DNA from 3 places in the Streptomyces sp. NPDC028711 genome. Region 3 is predicted to be linked to each of the others. Evidence: riboswitches for the same ligand, from Rfam matches in the RefSeq annotation. Region 3 holds a riboswitch; each other region holds the start of a gene.
What was found. Region 3 has a riboswitch for cobalamin ahead of cobN (cobaltochelatase subunit CobN). Riboswitches for the same ligand answer to the same signal wherever they lie in the genome.
Positions count from the first base shown of each region.

Region 1: linked by a shared signal. The riboswitch ahead of ACZ4VK_RS00315 (cobalamin biosynthesis protein) and the one ahead of cobN (cobaltochelatase subunit CobN) in region 3 are both predicted to bind cobalamin.
Region 2: linked by a shared signal. The riboswitch ahead of ACZ4VK_RS31675 (ribonucleoside-diphosphate reductase subunit alpha) and the one ahead of cobN (cobaltochelatase subunit CobN) in region 3 are both predicted to bind cobalamin.

Region 1 covers NZ_JBVHUJ010000001.1:59,227-66,163, reverse strand. The annotation lists gene ACZ4VK_RS00325 (putative cobaltochelatase) at 1-2,002, opposite strand, end outside; gene ACZ4VK_RS00320 (cobyric acid synthase) at 2,049-3,557, opposite strand; gene ACZ4VK_RS00315 (cobalamin biosynthesis protein) at 3,554-4,540, opposite strand; cobalamin riboswitch at 4,575-4,717, opposite strand; gene ACZ4VK_RS00310 (hypothetical protein) at 4,830-5,051, opposite strand; gene ACZ4VK_RS00305 (inorganic phosphate transporter) at 5,064-6,332, opposite strand; gene ACZ4VK_RS00300 (alpha/beta hydrolase) at 6,729-6,937, shown strand, end outside.
Region 2 covers NZ_JBVHUJ010000013.1:64,697-71,633, forward strand. The annotation lists gene ACZ4VK_RS31670 (ribonucleotide-diphosphate reductase subunit beta) at 1-73, opposite strand, end outside; gene ACZ4VK_RS31675 (ribonucleoside-diphosphate reductase subunit alpha) at 73-2,448, opposite strand; cobalamin riboswitch at 2,581-2,755, opposite strand; gene ACZ4VK_RS31680 (GNAT family N-acetyltransferase) at 2,768-3,268, opposite strand; gene mctP (monocarboxylate uptake permease MctP) at 3,357-4,988, opposite strand; gene ACZ4VK_RS31690 (DUF3311 domain-containing protein) at 4,985-5,257, opposite strand; gene ACZ4VK_RS31695 (LuxR C-terminal-related transcriptional regulator) at 5,381-6,364, opposite strand; gene ACZ4VK_RS31700 (aldo/keto reductase) at 6,587-6,937, shown strand, end outside.
Region 3 covers NZ_JBVHUJ010000007.1:616-7,552, forward strand. The annotation lists gene cobN (cobaltochelatase subunit CobN) at 1-3,093, opposite strand, end outside; cobalamin riboswitch at 3,133-3,269, opposite strand; gene ACZ4VK_RS21905 (cobalamin biosynthesis protein CobG) at 3,345-4,607, shown strand; gene ACZ4VK_RS21910 (precorrin-8X methylmutase) at 4,604-5,257, shown strand; gene ACZ4VK_RS21915 (precorrin-2 C(20)-methyltransferase) at 5,254-6,756, shown strand; gene ACZ4VK_RS21920 (serine hydrolase) at 6,728-6,937, opposite strand, start outside.

The DNA of each region.
Region 1 (6,937 bases), on a different contig from region 3:
CGGCGCGCAGCTCGTCCAGGGTGACGGCGGTGCCGCCGAGTTCGAGCGCGAGGGTCCCCGCGAGCCCGAGCCGCACGGGCCCGGTCTCGCAGTCCACGACCACGCTCGCCGTGCCCTCGGCGGCGTGCAGCCGGGCCGCGCGGGCGGCGAGCGCCACCGGGTCGGCGCCGCCGCCGGTGGCCCGTCCGTCGGTCACGACGACGAGCAGCGGGCGGCGCGAGGGGTCCCTGAGCCGCTCGACCCGCAGCACGTCATGGGCCTTGAGGAGCCCGGCCGAGAGCGGGGTGCGGCCGCCGGTCGGGAGCTTCTCCAGGCGGGCGGCGGCCGCGTCGACGGACGAGGTCGGCGGCAGCGCGACCTCGGCCTCCCGGCCCCGGAAGGTGATCAGACCGACCTTGTCGCGCCGCTGGTAGGCGTCGAGCAGCAGGGACAGGACGGCGCCCTTGACGGCGCTCATCCGCTGGCGGGCGGCCATCGAACCGGAGGCGTCCACGGCGAACAGCACCAGGTTCCCCTCCCGTCCCTCCCGGGTCGCCTGCCGCAGGTCGTCCCGCCGGACCACGAGCCCGCGCCCGGTCCGCCCGCGCGCCTTCTGGTGCGGGGCAGCGGCCTGCACGGTCGCGGCCAGGTGCAGCTTGGTCAGCGTGCCGCGGGGCCGTACGGAACCGGTCGTACGGCCGTGCTCGGTACGGGCCCGGGAGCGGCGCCCGGCCGCGCCCTCGCCGAGACCGGGGACGCTCAGCACCTTCGTACGGAAGGGCTCGGCGGCCTTGACAGTGGCCCGCTCCCCGGCGCGGGACCCCTGCGGCGCGGGCGCGGGTTCGGGCGCCGGCGACTCCTCAGGAGCGGGTACGTCCTCGGGAGCGGACACGTCCTCGGACGCGGGCCCCTCACTCTGCGGCGGAATGCCCCCGCCGGGACCGCCCCCGTCAGGGCCGCCGTCCCCGCCGTCACCCGGACCGTCGGGCTCCGGGTCCTCCCCGGGCTCGTCCCCCTTGAACTGCTCCAGGGTCTCGTCGAGCTTGTCCTCGTCGAGGCCGGGCGCGTCGAAGGGCGAGCGCCGCCGCCGGTGGGGGAGGGCGAGCAGCGCCGCCTGCCGTACATCCTCGGAGGTGACCTCGGTCCGCCCCGCCCACGCGGCGAGCGCGGTCGCGGTCCGGGCCATGACGATGTCGGCGCGCATGCCGTCCACCTCGAACGCGGCGCAGGTGGCGGCGATCTGGAGCAGTACGGCGTCCCCGAGCGTCACCCGCGGCAGCAGGGCGCGGGCGGCGGAGATCCGGCCGCGCAGCTCGGCCTCGTCGTCGGCCCAGCGCGCGGCGAACGCGGCCGGGTCGTCCTCGAACGCGAGCCGCCGGCGGACGACCTCGACGCGCTGTACGGGCTCGCGCGACGCGGCGACCTCCACGGTGAGCCCGAACCGGTCGAGCAACTGCGGCCGCAGCTCGCCCTCTTCGGGGTTCATCGTGCCGACGAGCAGGAACCGGGCGGCGTGCCGTACGGAGACGCCTTCGCGTTCGACGTACGAGGAGCCCATGGCGGCGGCGTCGAGCAGGAGGTCGACGAGGTGGTCGTGGAGCAGGTTGACCTCGTCGACGTACAGGATGCCGCGGTGGGCGTCGGCGAGGAGCCCGGGCTCGAAGGCCTTCACGCCGTCGGCGAGCGCCTTCTCGATGTCGAGCGAGCCGACGAGCCGGTCCTCGGAGGCACCGACGGGCAACTCGACCATCCGCGCGGCCCGTTCGGCCCCGGGGCCGTCGTCGTGCGGCCCGTCGGGGCAGCCGGGGTCGGGCGAGCCGGGATCACAGCTGAACCGACAGCCCGGCACGACCGGCACGGCCGGCAGCAGCTCGGCGAGCGCCCGCACGGCGGTGGACTTGGCGGTCCCCTTCTCCCCCCGGACGAGCACACCGCCCACGGCGGGGCTGACGGCATTGAGCAGCAGCGCGAGCCGCAGGTCGTCCATACCGACGACGGCGGTGAACGGATACCGGGTGCTCATCGGTCGGTCACTCCTTCAACTCGTTGATGTTCGGCGGTCGTCATGCTCACGGCGCGCCCGGCGGCACGAACGGCAGTCCCCCCGGAGCCCCCTCCTCGATCAACCGCAGCAGCGCGTCCGTGTCCGCGTGCTCCTCGATCAGATCGCCGAGCCGGTCCAGCTGCTCCTCCCGAAGCGCCCCGAACGACGTGTCCGGGGCCGGTACGAACCGCCGCCCGGCCGCCGCCGCGACCTCGCGCAGGAACGCCCGCCGGAACCCGTCGCTCTCCAGGGAGCCGTGCCAGTGGGTGCCCCACACGGAGCCGACCCGGCACCCGTCCAGGAACGGTTCCCCGCCGTCCACGGAGGCGACACCGTGGTGGATCTCGTACCCCTCCACCCGCTCGCCGAGCGCCTCGCCGACCGGCCGCGCCAGCGTCTTCTCTCGCGCGAACCGGACCCGTACGGGCAGCAGCCCGAGCCCGTCGACGGCTCCCGCCCGGGACTCGACGTCGTCCTCGATCCGTTCGCCGAGCACCTGGAAGCCGCCGCAGATGCCGAGCACGGGACGTCCCGCGGCCGCGCGGCGGGCCAGCTCGTCCGCCAGGCCCCGCTCCCGCAGCCACGCCAGCGCCTTCACCGTGCCGCGCGTGCCGGGCACGACGACCAGGTCCGCGTCGACGAGCTCCTCGGGCCGGTCGACGAACCGGACGACGACCCCCGGCTCGGCGGCCAGCGCGTCGACGTCCGTGAAGTTGGACATCAGGGGGACGGCGCAGACGGCGACCCGCAGGACGTCGGCGCCGACCGGCGGCGCCACGACGGACTCCCGGACGGTCCCGCGCAGCGAGACCCGGAGCCCGTCCTCCTCGTCGATGCCGAGCCCATGGGCGTACGGCAGGACGCCGAAGGTCCGGCGGCCGGTGAGGCCGTGCAGCATGTCGAGCCCCGGTTCGAGCAGGGTCACGTCGCCGCGGAACTTGTTCACGAGGTATCCGGCGACGAGCGCCTGGTCCTCGGGGCTCAGCAGCGCCGTCGTACCGAAGAACTGGGCGAAGACCCCGCCCCGGTCGATGTCCCCGACCACGACGACGGGCAGCTTCGCGGCCCGGGCGATCCCCATGTTGACGATGTCGGTGCGCCGCAGGTTGATCTCGGCCGGGCTGCCCGCGCCCTCGCAGATCACCGCGTCGTACGTGCTCCGCAGCTCCTCCAGGCACGCGAGGACCGGCTCGAAGAGCTCCTTCTGACGGCCTCCGTGGTAGCCGCGGGCGCTCAGCTCACCGACCGGCTTCCCCATCAGGACGACCTGGCTGGAGCGGTCGCTGCCCGGCTTGAGCAGCACCGGGTTCATCAGCGCGGTCGGCTCCACCCGGGCGGCCTGGGCCTGCATGGCCTGGGCCCGCCCGATCTCGGCGCCCTCGCGGGTGACGAAGGAGTTGAGGGACATGTTCTGTCCCTTGAACGGCGCCACCTTCAGGCCCTTGCGGACCAGCCAGCGGCAGATGCCGGCCGTCACGACGCTCTTGCCGGCGTCGGACGTGGTCCCGGCGACGAGCAGCCCCCCACCCCTCATGCGTTCCTCCGCTTCAGCGCGTATCCGAGCAGCCGGCCGCCCACGCAGACGGCCAGGGTCAGTCCGGTGACCCGGCGGGACAACCGGACCGCCCGGTCGATGTCGGCGACCTCGACGGGCCGCCCCTCCCCGTTGAGCACCGGCCGGTGCTCGACGCGTCCGCCGTACGAGAGTGTCCCGCCGAGCCGTACGCCGAGGGCGCCCGCGAAGGAGGCCTCGACCGGTCCCGCGTTGGGGCTGGGGTGCTTGGCCGCGTCCGCGCGCCAGGCCCGGACGGCCCCGCGCGGGTTCCCGCCCGCGACGGTCGCGAGGACGGCCGTCAGCCGCGCCCCGGGCCAGCCGGCCACGTCGTCGAGCCGGGCCGAGGCCCAGCCGAAGCGGCGGTGGCGGGGGGACTTGTGGCCGACCATCGCGTCCAGGGTGTTGACGGCCCGGAAGCCGACGAGGCCCGGCACGCCCGCGACCGCGCCCCAGAAGAGGGCGCCGACCACGGCGTCGGAGGTGTTCTCGGCGACCGATTCGACGACCGCGCGGGCCATCGCCGGTCCGTCGAGGGACTGCGGGTCGCGGCCGCACAGGTGCGGCAGCCGCTCCCGGGCCACGTCCAGGTCGCCCGCGGCGAGCGCCCCGCCGATCGCGCGGGCCTCCCGGCCCAGGGTCGTACCGCCGACGACGGCCCAGACGGAGGCGGCGGTCAGGGCCGCGGCCGCGGCCGGACGGTTCCGTACGGCCCGTGCGGCGAGCGCGCCCAAGGCGATCGTGGAGCCGGCGCAGACGGCGGTGTGCAGGGCGCCCCAGCCGCGGTGGTCGTGGTGGAGGCGCTGTTCGACCGCGGCGGCCGCCCGGCCGAACGCGGCGACGGGGTGTCCGCGGCGGGGGTCCCCGACGAGCAGGTCGAGGGCGAGACCCGCCGCCGCGCCGAACGCGAATCCGTGCGGGGAGAGGCGGCCGGCTCTCGGAAGGCTGTGGTTGCGGCCGGGCATGGGCGCATGTCCTCACTCAGGGTCCGCGCCCTGGATCGACGTGACCGGCGGCGTGAGTTCCTGACTCCCGGACCCTTCGGATCCGGTCACAGTGGCGGGACCGCGCCGGATTCGCACCGGACTTCCTCTACTGCCGCCGTAAATGGCCTCGGCAGTCCACCACGCCCCGAGAACACCCGTCAACCCGCGCTTGACCTGCGCCGTGTCACTGTGCGAAGCACCACAGACACGACGGCGGGGCGGCCCGCACCCGAAGGTGCGGACCGCCCCGCCGGTCCTGCTCGTCGCGTCAGACGACGATCAGGTAGATGCCGTACGCCACGGCCGCGAGGCACAGGGCGAAGCAGGCGTAGGCGCCGGTACGGGCCAGGGTGGCGGAGCCGCCCTGGGCGGCGGCCTGCTCCTGCTTGCCGAGGCCGACGATCCCGAGGGTGAAGAGGCCCACGAGGGCGACGGTCGCCACGAGGCTGACCCCGAAGACGGAGCCGAGAGCTGCCCAGTCGATCTTCATGTCGTTCGTTCCTTACACCGCTGCGGCGGGGGCGGGGGGCGCGGCCGGGTCGGTGGGAACCGGCGCGGGGATGGTGGTCTTGAGGTCCTCGTCCGCGACGGCGGCGACGGAACCGGCGGCCGGCGGCGGGGTGACGGCCGCGATCGCGGTGGTCACGACACCCGCGGGCTGCTCGTCCAGGTCGTCGTCGGTGACGTTGGTGTGGTCGACCGGCTTGCGGCGGGACAGCGACCAGATGACGCCCGAGCCGCCGACCAGGAGGACCGCGACGGCGGCGATGCCCCAGGGGCCCTGCTGGGTGAGGAACTCGGCGGCGGCGGCGACCAGGCCCGCGGCGGGCAGGGTCAGACCCCAGGCGACGAACATCCGGGTGGCGGTCGACCAGCGGACGACGCCGCCCTTGCGGCCGAGGCCGGCGCCCATCACGGCACCCGAGCAGGACTGGGTGGTGGAGAGGGAGAAGCCGAGGTTCGAGGAGGCCAGGATGACCGTGGCGGCGCTGGTCTGGGCGGCGAAGCCCTGCTGCGGCTGGAGGTCGGTGAGGCCCTTGCCCATGGTGCGGATGATGCGCCAGCCGCCGAGGTAGGTGCCGAGGGCGATCGCGACGCCGGCGGAGACGATGACCCACATCGGCGGGTTGGAGCCGGGGACGAGGACGCCGCCGGTGACCAGGGCCAGGGTGATGATGCCCATCGTCTTCTGGGCGTCGTTGGTGCCGTGCGCGAGGGAGACGAGACCGGCGGAGGCGATCTGGCCGGCCCGGTAGCCCTTGGCCGTGGTCTTCGCCTCGGGGTTGGTCTTGATCTTGTACGTCAGCCTGGTGGCCAGCATCGCGGCGAGGCCGGCGACGAGCGGCGCGGCGACGGCCGGGATCAGGACCTTGGTGACGATGGTGGAGCCGTTCACGGCCGACCAGCCGGCCGACATGACCGCGGCGCCGATGAGGCCGCCGAAGAGGGCGTGGGAGGAGCTGGACGGCAGGCCGACGAGCCAGGTCAGCAGATTCCACAGGATGGCGCCGACCAACGCGGCGAAGATCACCTCTGTGCGGATGCCCTCTTCGTTGATGATCCCGCCGGAGATCGTCTTGGCGACCTCCACGGACAGGAAAGCGCCGACGAGGTTGAGCACGGCGGACATGGCCACCGCCGTCTTCGGTTTGAGCGCACCGGTCGAGATGGTCGTTGCCATCGCGTTGGCGGTGTCGTGGAAACCGTTCGTGAAATCGAACACGAGAGCTGTCACGACCACAATGGCGAGCAGCAGCGTGATGTGTTCCATTTACCCAGGCAATCGTTTGACGTCAGTGGCTCGTCGAACGTAAGCAACCTGAGTGAACGGAAGGTGAACTGAGCCGGGCGGTGTGGTGTCCCGATCCGGTGTCAAGAGATTCCGTTTACGGCCCCCGGCGGAGGAACTGTCCACCATGCGGTCACCCCCGACCCCGGGTAATCCCGGCCTTCACGGGGCACATACGACCTGCCCCGGTTCCTCCCCCGCCACCCGGTTCCGCTCCCCGGACGGAATCATCCGACCGGGCGACCCCGCCGGGGAGACCCATGTCACTCCCCGGGGTGACCCAGGGAGGCCCCACACCCTCCGGGCCCGAGGCCCCCGCCCCGCCCCGGCCGGGTCCGTCCGGTGGCAGGTCCTCCCCGCCCTGCCGAGACTGGGAGCGTGCGCCCGGCTACAGCGACGGCAGCGGCCGTCACCACCCTGCTCGGTCTCGGCGCGGTCGCGGTCGCGGCCGGCCGGTACGCCAGCGACGTCGCCCTCAAGGCGCCGTCCGGACGTCCCCTGCCCGGAGATCCACGGCTGACCGTGCACGCCACGGGCCCCGAGCGGATCACCCTCACCCGCAGCCTCGCCTCGCTGCGCCCCGGCAC
Region 2 (6,937 bases), on a different contig from region 3:
CCGGGTAGCGCATCGGACGGAGGGTCAGCTCGAAGCCCGGGTCGAGGAGGTTCTTGTTCTCACTGGTGCTCATTACTGGCAGGCCTCGCAGGACTCGGGGTTTTCGAGGGAGCAGGCGAGGGCGTCCGCGTCGGGGGTCGCCTGCTGTACGGGGATCGGCGCGGCCACGGCCGACGCCTGGGCCGCGCGGGCGATCCGGGTCGCCGGGCGGGAGCGCAGGTAGTACGTCGTCTTCAGGCCCTGTTTCCAGGCGTACGCGTACATCGACGACAGCTTGCCGATCGTCGGCGTCTCGAGGAACAGGTTCAGGGACTGGCTCTGGTCGAGGAACGGCGTACGGGCGGCGGCCATGTCGATCAGGCCGCGCTGCGGGATCTCCCACGCCGTCCGGTACAGCTCGCGCACCTCGGCGGGGACCCAGGTGAAGCCGGCCACCGAGCCGTTGGCGTCGCGCAGCGCCTCGCGGGTCTGGGCGTCCCACACGCCGAGCCTCTTCAGCTCGTCCACCAGGTACGAGTTGACCTGGAGGAACTCGCCCGACAGCGTCTCGCGCTTGAACAGGTTGGAGACCTGCGGCTCGATGCACTCGTACACACCGGCGATCGAGGCGATCGTCGCGGTCGGGGCGATGGCGAGGAGGAGGCTGTTGCGCATGCCGGTCGACGCGATGCGGGCGCGCAGTGCCGCCCACCGCTCCGGCCAGTTCAGCTCGACGTCGTAGTGGTCGGGGTGCAGGACGCCGCGGGCCGTGCGGGTCTTGTCCCAGGCCGGCAGCGGGCCGTTGCGCTCGGCGAGGTCGGCCGACGCCTCGTAGGCCGCCAGCATGATGCGCTCGGCGATCCGCGTCGACAGGGCGCGGGCCTCCGCCGAGTCGAACGGCAGCTTCAGCTGGAAGAAGACGTCCTGGAGGCCCATCGCGCCCAGGCCCACCGGCCGCCAGCGGGCGTTGGAGCGGCCCGCCTGCTCGGTCGGGTAGAAGTTGATGTCGACGACCCGGTCGAGGAAGGTGACGGCCGTGCGGACGGTCGCGTCGAGGCGCTCCCAGTCGATGTCCGAGCCCACGACGAACGCGCCCAGGTTGACCGAGCCGAGGTTGCAGACCGCCGTCTCGCCGTCGTTCGTGACCTCGATGATCTCGGTGCAGAGGTTCGAGGAGTGGACGACGGTGCCGGGTTCGGCGGTCTGGTTGGCCGTCCGGTTGGAGGCGTCCTTGAACGTCATCCAGCCGTTGCCGGTCTGGGCCAGGGTCCGCATCATGCGGCCGTACAGGTCGCGGGCCGGCATCGTCTTGCGGGCCAGGCCCGCGGCCTCGGCCTTGTGGTAGGCGGCGTCGAACTCCTCGCCCCACAGGTCGACAAGCTCGGGCACGTCCGCCGGGGAGAACAACGACCAGTCGGCGTCGGCGTTGACCCGGCGCATGAACTCGTCCGGGATCCAGTGCGCCAGGTTCAGGTTGTGCGTACGGCGCTGGTCCTCGCCGGTGTTGTCGCGGAGCTCCAGGAACTCCTCGATGTCCGCGTGCCACGTCTCCAGGTAGACGGCGGCGGCGCCCTTGCGGCGGCCGCCCTGGTTCACGGCGGCGACGGAGGCGTCGAGGGTCTTCAGGAACGGCACGATGCCGTTGGAGTGCCCGTTGGTGCCGCGGATCAGCGAACCGCGGGCCCTGATGCGGGAGTACGAGAGGCCGATGCCGCCCGCGTGCTTGGAGAGGCGCGCCACCTGGTGGTAGCGGTCGTAGATGGAGTCCAGCTCGTCCTGCGGGGAGTCCAGGAGGTAGCAGGAGGACATCTGCGGGTGGCGGGTGCCGGAGTTGAAGAGCGTGGGGGAGGACGGGAGGTAGTCCAGGCGGCTCATCAGGCCGTACAGCGCGGTCACTTCGTCGAGCGCGCGGACCGATTCGTCCTCGGCGAGACCGCAGGCGACGCGCAGCATGAAGTGCTGCGGGCTCTCGATGACCTTGCGGGTGATCGGGTGGCGCAGCAGGTAGCGGGAGTAGAGGGTGCGCAGGCCGAAGTAGCCGAAGCGGTCGTCGGCGGCCGTGTCCACGGTCGCGTCGAGCCGGGCCGCGTGCAGGGCGACGAACGCGGCGGTGCGGTCGGCGATCAGGCCCTCGCGGTGCCCGGTGGCGACGGAGGCGGAGAAGGAGACCGCGCCCTGGCCGGCCGCCTCGTCGGCGATGGTGACCGTCAGGAGCCGGGCGGCGAGCCGGGAGTACGCCGGGTCCTCCGCGATCAGGCCCGCGGCCGCCTCGGTGGCCAGCTCGCGCAGCTCCGCCTCGTCCGACGCGGCGCTGCGGCCGCGGAGTGCGGCGGCGGCGACCTTGCCGGGGTCGGTGTCGGGGAGATCGGCGGTGAGGTCGGTCAGGGTCCGCAGCAGTACGGTCCCGGGTCCGTCGCTCTCGACCGCGGAAACCTCGGCGGAAGCCGGATCGGCGGGCGCGATGGTCACGTGGGGGCTCTCCCTCGCTCGGCTCGGGGCCGCGGCGGGGGAAGGCGGGCACGCGGGCGTCCGTAACGCCGGACGCGACGCTTCCACCGGCCCACTCCGCGAGGCCCGGACGTCAGTGGCACCCGGAACGGTCGGACCGGGTGCGCTGCGGCAGGTGCTCGGACTCACCTCGTACGGACGGGTCGTATCCGTAGGAAGCACACCGTTGCGGGACAGTTCCGGATTCGCGCCGGATTCCCCTGCGTCGACAGCGAGCATGAGCATACATGTGGGGGGCGCCGCTCGCGGCACCCCCCACATGTTGTGTGTCGCCCTCGGCTCAGAACTCCAAGGCGTAGGTGCGCAGCGAGTGGTCGGGGATCGGTTCCCAGTCCCGGTGGGGGGTGCGGACGAAGCCGAGGCGGTCGTAGATCCGGTGCGCGGCGACCATCGTGGCGTCCGTGGAGAGCACGAGCCGCCGGCACCCCGGGAGGGCCCGCGCGCGGTCGACGCAGGCCTGTACGAGGGCCTCTCCGACGCCCCGGCCGCGGGCCTCCCGGGTGACGGCGAGCATCCGGAACTCGGCCTCGCCGTCGACCGCGATGTCCGCCCAGGGGGTGTTGCCGGTGGCGAAGGTCACCCCGCCGAGAAGGCGTCCCTCGGCGTCCTCGGCGACGAGCACCTCGCTCTCGCGGGCCCGCCGTGCGGTGTCCCGGAGCACCTCCAGGTAGAAGTCCTGCGCCCCGTACTTCAGCAGTCCGTCGTTCAGATAGGTGCCCGCGGTGAGTTCGCCGAGGGTCTCGTACTCCTCGGGCCGTACCGCCCTGATCGTGAAGTCCATGAGGAAAGTGTGCCTCGCCGGGGACGCGAAGAGCCCGGGGTCTCCTGGTGGAGATCCCGGGCCCGCCGCGCGCGGCCGTACGGGAGGGTCAGTGCGTCTCGGCGCCGACCTTCGGGAGCTCGGTCCGCACGCCGGCGTCACCGGCGTCCGCCGTGTAGTCGGACGGGGAGGTCTCGTCGATGCCCTCGGGAGCCTTGACGGCCTTGAGGACGAAGGTGAGGACGACCGTGACGACGAGGTTCAGGACGAAGGCGGTGAGGCCGATGTAGCCGATCTCGCCGATGCCCGGGATCTCGGCGGAGGAGCCGCCGAAGTGCTTCTGGGTCGGGCTGGCGACGCCGTACGCGGCGACCGTGCCGTAGACCATGCCGACGGCCCAGCCGGCGAGCAGCGCCCAGCGGTGGAACCAGCGGGTGAAGAGACCGCCGACGAGGGCCGGGAAGGTCTGCAGGATCCAGATGCCGCCGAGCAGCTGGAAGTTGATCGCGACGGTCTTGTCCATGGTGAGGACGAAGGCGAGCGCGCCCACCTTCACCAGGAGCGAGACGATCTTGGAGACCTTGGTCTCCTGCGCCGGGGTCGCGTCCTTCTTGATGAAGTCCTTGTAGATGTTGCGGGTGAAGAGGTTGGCCGCGGCGATCGACATGATCGCGGCCGGGACGAGCGCGCCGATGCCGATCGCGGCGAACGCGACGCCCGCGAACCAGTCGGGGAACATCGTCTCGAAGAGCTGCGGGATGGCGAGCTGGCCGTTCTTCACCTGGATGCCGGCGGCGATCGCCATGAAGCCGAGCAGCGCGAGCAGGCCCAGCATCAGGGAGTACAGCGGCAGGATCGTGGTGTTGCGGCGGATGACCTCGCGGCTCCGGGACGACAGGGTCGCCGTGATGGAGTGCGGGTACATGAAGAGCGCGAGCGCCGAGCCGAGGGCGAGGGTCGCGTACGTCCACTGGCCGGCCTCGCCGGGGACGAGCGAGCCGCGCGGCTTGTCGGTGGCCGGGTTGGTCTGCGCGTACGCCTCGCCCGCCTTGGCGAAGATCTCGTCGAAGCCGCCCAGCTTGATCGGGATGTAGATGATCGCCACCGCGATGACGATGTAGATCAGGGTGTCCTTGACGAAGGCGATGAGCGCGGGCGCGCGCAGGCCCGAGGAGTACGTGTACGCCGCGAGGACGCCGAAGGCGATGAGCAGCGGCAGGTCCTTGATGAACCAGTGGGTGGTCTCGCCGCCGCCGACGCCCATCACGTCCAGGACGGCCTGGATGCCGACGAGCTGGAGCGCGATGTACGGCATGGTGGCGAGGATGCCGGTGACCGCCACCGCGAGCGAGAGGCCCTTGGAGCCGAAGCGGCCGCGCACGAAGTCGGAGGTGGTGACGTATCCGTGCTTGTGCGAGACCGACCAGAGGCGCGGCAGGAAGGTGAAGATCAGCGGGTAGACCAGGATCGTGTACGGCACGGCGAAGAAGCCGGCCGCGCCCGCCGCGTAGATGGCCGCCGGGACGGCGACGAAGGTGTACGCGGTGTAGAGGTCGCCGCCGAGCAGGAACCAGGTGACCCAGGTGCCGAACGACCGGCCGCCCAGGCCCCATTCGTCGAGGCTGTTCTCGTTCTCGGCCTTGCGCCAGCGCGAGGCGAGGAAGCCCATGACCGTGACGGCCAGGAAGAAGAAGATGAAGACGGCGAGCGCGACGCCGTTCACACCGGTGACGTCCTTCATCGCGCGTCACCTCCCTTGCGGGCGCGCTGGTCGATCTTCCACAGCTGGTAGGCGACCATGGTGAGCACGGTGGAGATCAGCACCCAGAGCATCTGGTACCAGTAGAAGAACGGGATGCCGGCGAGGAACGGTTCCGTCTTCGCGTACGAACTCACCCAGAGCATCGCCACGAACGGGGCGAACAGACAGAGTCCGATCACCACCCGCATGGGTGTGATGGTGGGTTGTTTCCCTTGTGTCGCTTCCGGCGTGTCTGACGCGTCTGGCATGGCGATTCCCGTCCCCTCGCTGATCACCTCGTAATGGTGGGGAAATCTAGGGGACGGCTCCGCTCCATGGAACCCCTGTCCGTATAACGGAAGTGACTCGTGGGACCGCTCCCGGCCGCGCGGTCAGAGCCAGCCTTCCTTGGTGGCCCGTACGCCCGCCTCGAAACGGCTGCGCGCGCCGAGCCGGTTCATCAGCTCCGAGCTCATCCGGCGCACGGTCCGCAGGGAGATCCCGAGGCGGCGGGCGGCGATGTCGTCCGTGCAGCCGATGCCGAGCAGCATGAGCAACTCCCGTTCCTGCGGGGAGAGGTCGTGCTCGTCGCGGCGGGGGGTCTCGCCGAACGGGGTCCCGGTGTCCCACAGGCGGTCGAAGAGCACCATGAGCGCGTGGACGAGGCCGGGGCTGCGGACTTCGAGGGCGCCGGCGCGCCCGTCCTCCGGGTCGACCGGGACGAGCGCGGCCTCGCGGTCGACGATCACCATGAGCATGGGGACCACGGGTACGGTCCGTGCCTCGCCGCCGAGTTCGCAGTACCAGCGGACGTAGTCGACGGTCGGCGGGTCGTTGCGGAAGCTCTCCTGGTAGATCGACCGGATCCGCACACCGCGTTCCAGGGCGAGCTGGTCGAGCGGCTGGCTCGCGTCCATCGTGTCGGGGAGCTGCGCCCCACCCGGCAGGAGCGAGAGGCACTCGGTGCGGGCGCTCGCGGCCAGGTCCTCAAGGCGTTCGCGGACGTTGTCGAGGCCCACGACGCGGTGCACCACGTCGTGCCGCGGCGCGCCGTCGCTCCGGTCGGTGTACGTGGCGAGGATGTCGGCCACCGCCCGCTCGGCGCGCTCGACCTCGCGCCGCCGCCGGCTCAGCTCGGCCTCGGCCCGGGAGAGGAGGAAGGAGAAGCCGACCTCGGGGTCGAACGGGAGGGCCTCCCCCGATCCGTCCTCCATGGAGACGAGCCGCGCCTCCGTGAGCCGGCCCAGGGCTTCGCGGACCTGTTGCTCCGACCAGTCGAGCCGGCGGGCCATGTCCGCCACCCCGTCGTCGGGGTGTTCGAGCATGAGCCGGTAGACGGTCTCCGCGGACTTCTCTATCCCCAGCGCCTCGAGCAAGGCGTCTTCCCCCCGAATAGTCCCATCGTGGCGTTCACCGTGCGTGCCTGACCGTGAGGCTTCTGCGATGGTAGGCCGCGGTCGGCTTCAGGACTAGACCAATCGAACTCGCTTGGCAATCCCCGGTGTTCGGCCGGTTCCTGTCCGGCCGATCCCCTGCGCGAACGGAGTTCCTTGATCCAAGATGGTCTAGTCCAAGCAACTTCGAGGAGGACTGTATCCATGGCGATCCCCCAGCGCACCCTCGCACTCGGCGCCCTGCCGTTCGGCACGTCGGTCGACGAGGCCACCTCGTTCGCCGTGCTCGACCGGTTCACCGAACTCGGCGGCACCGTGATCGACACCGCGAACAACTACGCGTACTGGGTCGAGGGCGGTACGGGCGACGAGAGCGAGGCGACCCTCGGCCGCTGGCTCGCCGCGCGCGGCAACCGCGACGGCCTCGTCCTCTCCACCAAGTGCGGCGCCCGGCCCGCCGCCCCCGGAGCCGCCGAGGTCGAGGGGCTCTCCGAGAAGGCGGTCAGGAACGCCCTCGACGACAGCCTGCGCCGGCTCGGCGTCGACCGGGTCGAC
Region 3 (6,937 bases):
GGTGTCCGTGTTCTTCGCCGCGACCGCGATCCGCTTGTACGCCGTCTCCATCTCGGCGCGCGCCGGACGGCCTTCGAGCCCGCGCCCGTACGCGTACCCGCCCCACACCGTGTACACCTCGGCGAGGTCCGCGTCCGTACGCCAGTCGCGCGAGTCGATCAGCTGGAGGATGCCCGCGCCGTACGTGCCGGGCCGGGAGCCGAAGATGCGGGTGGTGGCGCGCCGTTCGTCGCCGTGCTCGGCGAGGTCGGCCTGCGCGTGCGCCCGTACGTAGTTCTCCTCTGCGGACTCGCCCTCCAGGCCCGCCACCAGGCGCACGGCGTCGTCCAGGAGGCCGATGACGTGCGGGAACGCGTCACGGAAGAAGCCCGAGATGCGCAGCGTGACGTCGACGCGCGGGCGGCCCAGCTCCTTCAGGGGAATGGGCTCAAGGCCGTTCACCCGGCGCGAGGCCTCGTCCCACAGCGGACGGACGCCGAGCAGCGCGAGCGCCTCCGCCACGTCGTCGCCGGCGGTGCGCATCGCGCTCGTCCCCCACAGGGAGAGGCCCACCGAGGTCGGCCAGTCGCCGTTGTCGGTGCGGTAGCGCTCCAGGAGGGAGTCGGCGAGCGCCTGCCCGGTCTCCCAGGCAAGCCGGGACGGCACGGCCTTCGGGTCGACGGAGTAGAAGTTCCGGCCGGTCGGCAGGACGTTGACCAGGCCGCGCAGCGGCGAACCGGAAGGACCTGCCGGGACGAAGCCGCCGTTCAGGGCGTGCACGGCGTGCGTCAGCTCGTCGGTGGTGCCGGCGAGACGCGGCACGACCTGCTCGCAGGCGAAGCGCAGGACGGCCGCGACCTCGGGGCCGTACGCGGCGGCCACGGCCGGGATCGCGTCCACGGACCAGTCCGCCGCCTCCATCGCCTCGACCAGCTCGCGCGCCTTCGCCTCCGCCTCGTCAGCGGTTGTCCGGGTCGCCGCCGACTCGTCGAGACCGAGCGCCTCGCGCAGGCCCGGCAGGGCCTGCGTACCGCCCCAGATCTGGCGGGCGCGCAGGATGGAGAGGACCAGGTTGACGCGGGCCTCGCCCTCCGGGGCGCCGCCGAGGACATGCAGACCGTCGCGGATCTGGGCGTCCTTGACCTCGCACAGCCAGCCGTCGACGTGCAGCAGGAAGTCGTCGAAGCCGTCGTCCTCCGGGCGCTCCTGGAGACCCAGGTCGTGGTCGAGCTTGGCGGCCTGGATCAGCGTCCAGATCTGGGCGCGGATCGCGGGCAGCTTCGCCGGGTCCATGGATGAGATCTGCGCGTACTCGTCGAGCAGCTGCTCCAGGCGGGCGATGTCGCCGTACGAGTCGGCGCGGGCCATCGGCGGCACCAGGTGGTCGACGAGGGTCGCGTGGACGCGCCGCTTGGCCTGCGTTCCCTCGCCCGGGTCGTTGACCAGGAAGGGGTAGACCAGGGGGATGTCGCCGAGTGCCGCGTCGGGGCCGCAGGCGGCGGACAGGCCGGCGTTCTTGCCGGGCAGCCACTCCAGGTTGCCGTGCTTGCCCAGGTGGACCATGGCGTCGGCGCCGAAACCGCCGTCCTCGGCGCGGGCGGCGATCCAGCGGTAGGCGGCCAGATAGTGGTGGGACGGCGGGAGATCGGGGTCGTGGTAGATCGCGATCGGGTTCTCGCCGAAGCCGCGCGGCGGCTGGATGAGGATCAGCAGGTTCCCGCGCCGGAGCGCGGCGAGGACGATGTCGCCCTCGGGGTTGCGGGAGCGGTCCAGGAACATCTCGCCGGGCGGCGGGCCCCAGTGCTCCTCGACGTGGCCGCGCAGCTCCTCGGGGAGCGTCGCGTACCAGCGCTTGTAGTCGGCGGCCGGGATGCGGACCGGGTTGCGGGCGAGCTGCTCCTCCGTCAGCCAGTCCTGGTCGTGGCCACCGGCCTCGATGAGGGCGTAGATCAGCTCGTCGCCGTCGCCGGAGACCAGGCCGGGAAGCTCCTCGACCGGCCCGAAGTCGTACCCCTCGGCGATCAGACGGCGGAGCAGGGAGACGGCGGAGGCGGGGGTGTCGAGGCCGACGGCGTTGCCGATGCGGGAGTGCTTCGTCGGGTACGCGGAGAGGACGAGCGCCAGCTTCTTCTCGGCGTTCGGGATGTGGCGGAGCCGGGCGTGCCGTACGGCGATCCCGGCGACGCGGGCGGCACGCTCGGCATCGGCCACGTACGCGGGCAGGCCGTCCTCGTCGATCTCCTTGAAGGAGAACGGGACGGTGATGAGCCGGCCGTCGAACTCGGGGACGGCGACCTGGCTCGCGGCGTCCAGCGGGGAGAGGCCCTCGTCGTTCTCCTCCCAGGCGGACCGCGAGCCGGTCAGGCACAGGGCCTGCAGGATCGGCACGTCGAGCGCGGCGAGCGCCCCCGCGTCCCAGGCCTCCTCGTCGCCGCCGGCCTGCGCCTCGGCGGGCTTGGTGCCGCCGGCGGCGAGGACGGTGGTGATGATCGCGTCCGCGCCACGAAGGGTGTCGAGCAGCTCCGGCTCGGGGGCGCGCAGGGATGCCACGTACAGCGGGAGCGCCCGCGCGCCGGCGTCCTCGATCGCGTCGCAGAGCGTGCCGACGAAGGCGGTGTTCCCGCTCATGTGGTGGGCGCGGTAGTAGAGCACGGCGACGGTCGGGCCGCTGTCGTTCTTCACGGTCCGGTCCAGGGGCCCCCAGGTGGGGGCGGCGGCCGGGGCCTCGAAGCCGTGGCCGGTGAGCAGGACGGTGTCGGAGAGGAAGCGGGCCAGCTGCTCCAGGTTCGCGGGGCCGCCGTGCGCGAGGTAGGCGTGCGCCTCGGTGGCGACGCCGATGGGCACGGTGGACGTCTCCATCAGCTGGGCGTCGGGTGCCTGTTCGCCGCTGAGGACGACGACCGGCTTTCCGGCCGCGCGGACCGCGTCCAAGCCGTCCTCCCAGGAGCGGAGGCCGCCGAGGAGCCGTACGACGACGAGGTCGGCGCCGTCCAGGAGGCCGGGGAGCTCGGCGAGGGGGAGTCGGGCGGGGTTGGCGAAGCGGTACTCCACCGGGCCGCCGGCCGCGCGGGCGCTGAGCAGGTCGGTGTCGGAGTGCGACAGCAGCAGAAGCATGGCGAGCGCAGGCCTTCCTCGGGGTTGTCCGCGCCCCGGGTGGTCGTATGGACGGCAGGAGTTCCTGACTCACTCGTTCCGTTTCCAGAACGGGTTCACAGTGGCGGGACCGCGCCGGATTCTCACCGGGCTTCCTCCCCGGGGTCCTGGGACCCCATGCCGATCTGCATCCTAGATCGTGGCGCCCAGGGGCGGGGCGGGCCGTCGAGTCGGCCTGATCACACCCGGTGGGCGGCCGGTGGCCCGTGGGTATGCTCGCCGCCATGCCGCCCACCCCGTCCACGACGCCCGAACCGGGCGAAGCCCGCATACGGGACCGAGGCGACGCCTGCCCCGGGGCGCTGCGTCTGCACCCCGCGGAGGACGGCCGTCTCGCCCGACTCCGCCTGCCCGCAGGCCGTCTGACGCCTCCTCAGGTCGAGGCGCTCGCGGTCGCGGCGGAGACCCTCGGCGACGGGCGGATCAGCATCACCTCGCGCGGAAACGCGGAGCTGCGGGGCCTCGCGGACGGCTGCGGCGCGGAGCTCGCGGCGCTCCTCGCGGAGGCGGGCCTGCTGCCCTCCGCCACCCATGAACGCGTCCGCAACATCGTCGCCTCGCCCACCGCGGGCCTCGACGGACTCGGATGCGCGGACGTGCAGTTGTGGGCGCGCGACCTTGACTCCGCCCTCTGCGCCGAGCCCCGGGCGGCCGCGCTTTCCGGCCGTTTCCTCTTCGTCCTCGACGACGGGCGCGGGGACGTGGCCACGCTCGGCGGGGATGTGAAGTTGATCGCAGGGGCGGACGGGACCGCCGTGCTGTGGCCCGGTGACCGGCAGGTCTTCCGGCTCGCCGCGGCCGACGCCGTACGGGCCGCCCTCGTCGCCGCCCTCGCGTTCCTCGACGCCGCCGACGCGGCAGGGAGCGGGGCCTGGCGGCCCCGGGAACTGCCCGCCGCCCATGTGCCGGACTGGGCCGGGGCCCTGGCGCGTGCGGGGATCGCGGCCGAGCCCGTACCCGTACCGCCGCCGCCCGCGTCCACGCCGCCCGCGCCCGGGGTCCTGCCCGGCGGCGCCCTGCACGTCCTCGCGCCCCTCGGCCGGCTGACCGCGGCTCAGCTGCGGGCCCTGCTGCCCGCCGACGAGGTCCGGCTCACGCCGTGGCGGGGAGCGGTCGTCGTGGGAGCCTCGGCCGGCCGGCTCGGCGACCTGGCGGCGCACGGCCTGATCACCCGCCCCGACGCCCCCCTGGCCGGGGTCTCCGCCTGCACCGGACGGCCCGGCTGCGCCAAGTCCCTCGCCGACGTCCGGGCGGACGCGCTCACCGTGCCCGCCGGGCCGCTGCCCGTGCACCTCTCCGGGTGCGAGCGGCGCTGCGGTCACCCGTACGGCGCCTGGGTCGACGTCCTCGCCACCGCCACCGCCACCGGCGACGACACCTATCTGGTGGACGGCGTCCCCACCCCCCGTACCTCCCTGTCCGAAGCCGTCGCGGCGGCCCGCGCCCCGTCGATTCCCACGCCCCATACGAGATGAGCGAGAGCGACACCATGTTCGACTACGAGAAGGACGGGACGGAGATCTACCGTCAGTCCTTTGCCACGATCCGCGCCGAGGCGGATCTCGCGGGCCTGCCCGCCGACGTCGCCCAGGTGGCGGTCCGGATGATCCACGCCTGCGGCATGACCGACCTCGTGCGGGACCTCGCGTACTCCCCCGGGGTCGTCGCGAGCGCCCGCGCCGCCCTGCGCGCCGGTGCGCCGGTCCTCTGCGACGCGCAGATGGTCGCCAGCGGCGTGACCCGCAAGCGGCTGCCCGCCGACAACGAGGTGCTCTGCGGGCTCTCCGACCCGTCCGTGCCCGGTCTCGCCGCCGAACTCGGCACGACCCGCTCCGCCGCCGCCCTCGAACTGTGGCGGGACCGCCTCGAAGGCTCCGTCGTCGCCATCGGCAACGCGCCCACCGCCCTCTTCCACCTCCTGGAGATGGTCGCGAAGGGCGCCGGGAAGCCCGCCGCCGTCCTCGGCATACCGGTCGGCTTCATCGGCGCCGCCGAGTCCAAGGACGCCCTCGCCGCCCAGGACCTCGGCCTCGAATACCTCGTCGTACGGGGCCGTCGCGGCGGCAGCGCGATGACGGCCGCCGCGATCAACGCGATCGCTCACGAAGCGGAGATCCAGGCATGAGCGGCACGAACACCGTGAAGGGCAGGCTGTACGGGGTCGGCCTCGGCCCCGGCGACCCCGAGCTGATGACGCTGGCGGCCGTGAGGGCCATCGCCGCCGCCGACGTGATCGCGTACCACTCGGCCCGCCACGGCCGCTCCATCGCCCGCTCGATCGCCGCCGAGCACCTCCGCGAGGACCACATCGAGGAGCGGCTGATGTACCCGCTCACGGTGGAGACCACGGACCACCCCGGCGGCTACCGGGGCGCCCTCGACGACTTCTACGAGGAGGCCTCGGCCCGCCTCGCCGCCCACCTCGACGCGGGCCGCACGGTCGCCGTCCTCGCCGAGGGCGACCCGCTGTTCTACGGCTCGTACCAGCACATGCACAAGCGGCTCGCGCACCGCTACGACACCACCGTCATCCCCGGTGTCACCTCGGTCAGCGCCGCCGCCGCCCGGCTCGGCGAGCCGCTGTGCGAGGCGGAGGAGGTCCTCACGATCATCCCCGGCACCCTGCCGGAGGACGAGCTGACGGCCAGGCTCGCGGGCACCGACTCGGCGGTCGTGATGAAGCTCGGCCGCACGTTCCCCACCGTGAAGCGGGCCCTGGAGCGGGCCGGCCGGCTCGACGACGCCCGGTACGTGGAGCGGGCGTTCATGGCGGGCGAGCGGACGGAGAGGCTGACGGAGGTCGACCCGTCGTCGGTCCCGTACTTCTCGGTGGCCGTGCTCCCCTCCCGTATCGACCGGGAGACACCCGTACGGGACAGGGGCGAGGTCGTCGTCGTCGGCACCGGTCCCGCCGGGGCACCCTGGCTGACCCCCGAGTCGCGCGGCGCGCTCGTCAACGCCGACGTCCTCGTCGGCTACACCACCTACCTCGACCGGGTCCCGGTCCTGCGCCCCGGGCAGATCCGGCACGGCTCCGACAACAAGGTCGAGTCGGAACGCGCCGAGTTCGCCCTCGACCTGGCCCGGCGCGGCCACCGGGTGGCGGTCGTCTCCGGCGGCGACCCGGGCGTCTTCGCCATGGCGACGGCCGTCCTGGAGGTCGCCTGCGAACCGGAGTACGCGGACGTCCCCGTACGGGTCCTCCCCGGGGTGACCGCCGCCAACGCGGCCGCCGCCGCCGCGGGCGCCCCCCTCGGCCACGACTACGCGACGATCTCGCTCTCCGACCGGCTCAAGCCCTGGGACGTCATCGAGGCCCGGCTGCGCGCCGCCGCCTCGGCCGACCTGGTCCTCGCGCTCTACAACCCCGGCTCGAAGTCCCGTACGCACCAGGTGGCCGCGGCCCGCGACCTCCTCCTCACCCTCCGCTCCCCCGACACCCCGGTGGTCGTCGCCCGTGACGTGGGCGGCCCCGAGCAGTCGGTCCGGGTCCTGACGCTGAAGACCCTGGACCCGTCGGAGGTCGACATGCGGACCCTGCTCCTCATCGGCTCGTCGCAGACCCGCGCGGTCGAACGCGCCGACGGCCGCACGATCACCTGGACGCCGCGCCGGTACGGGTGAAGGTGCCGAGTCCCTCCTGGTCCAGGTACTCGACCCGGACGGACTTCCCGTCAGGGGAGAACGTGACGCCGGTGAGGCCGACGGCGTTCTCGCCGCGCGTCGGGAAGCCGAACGTGTCGCCGTCGTAGTGCGTGAGCCGGTACGACTGGGGCTCCGGCCCCAGTCGCAGGACCAGACCGCC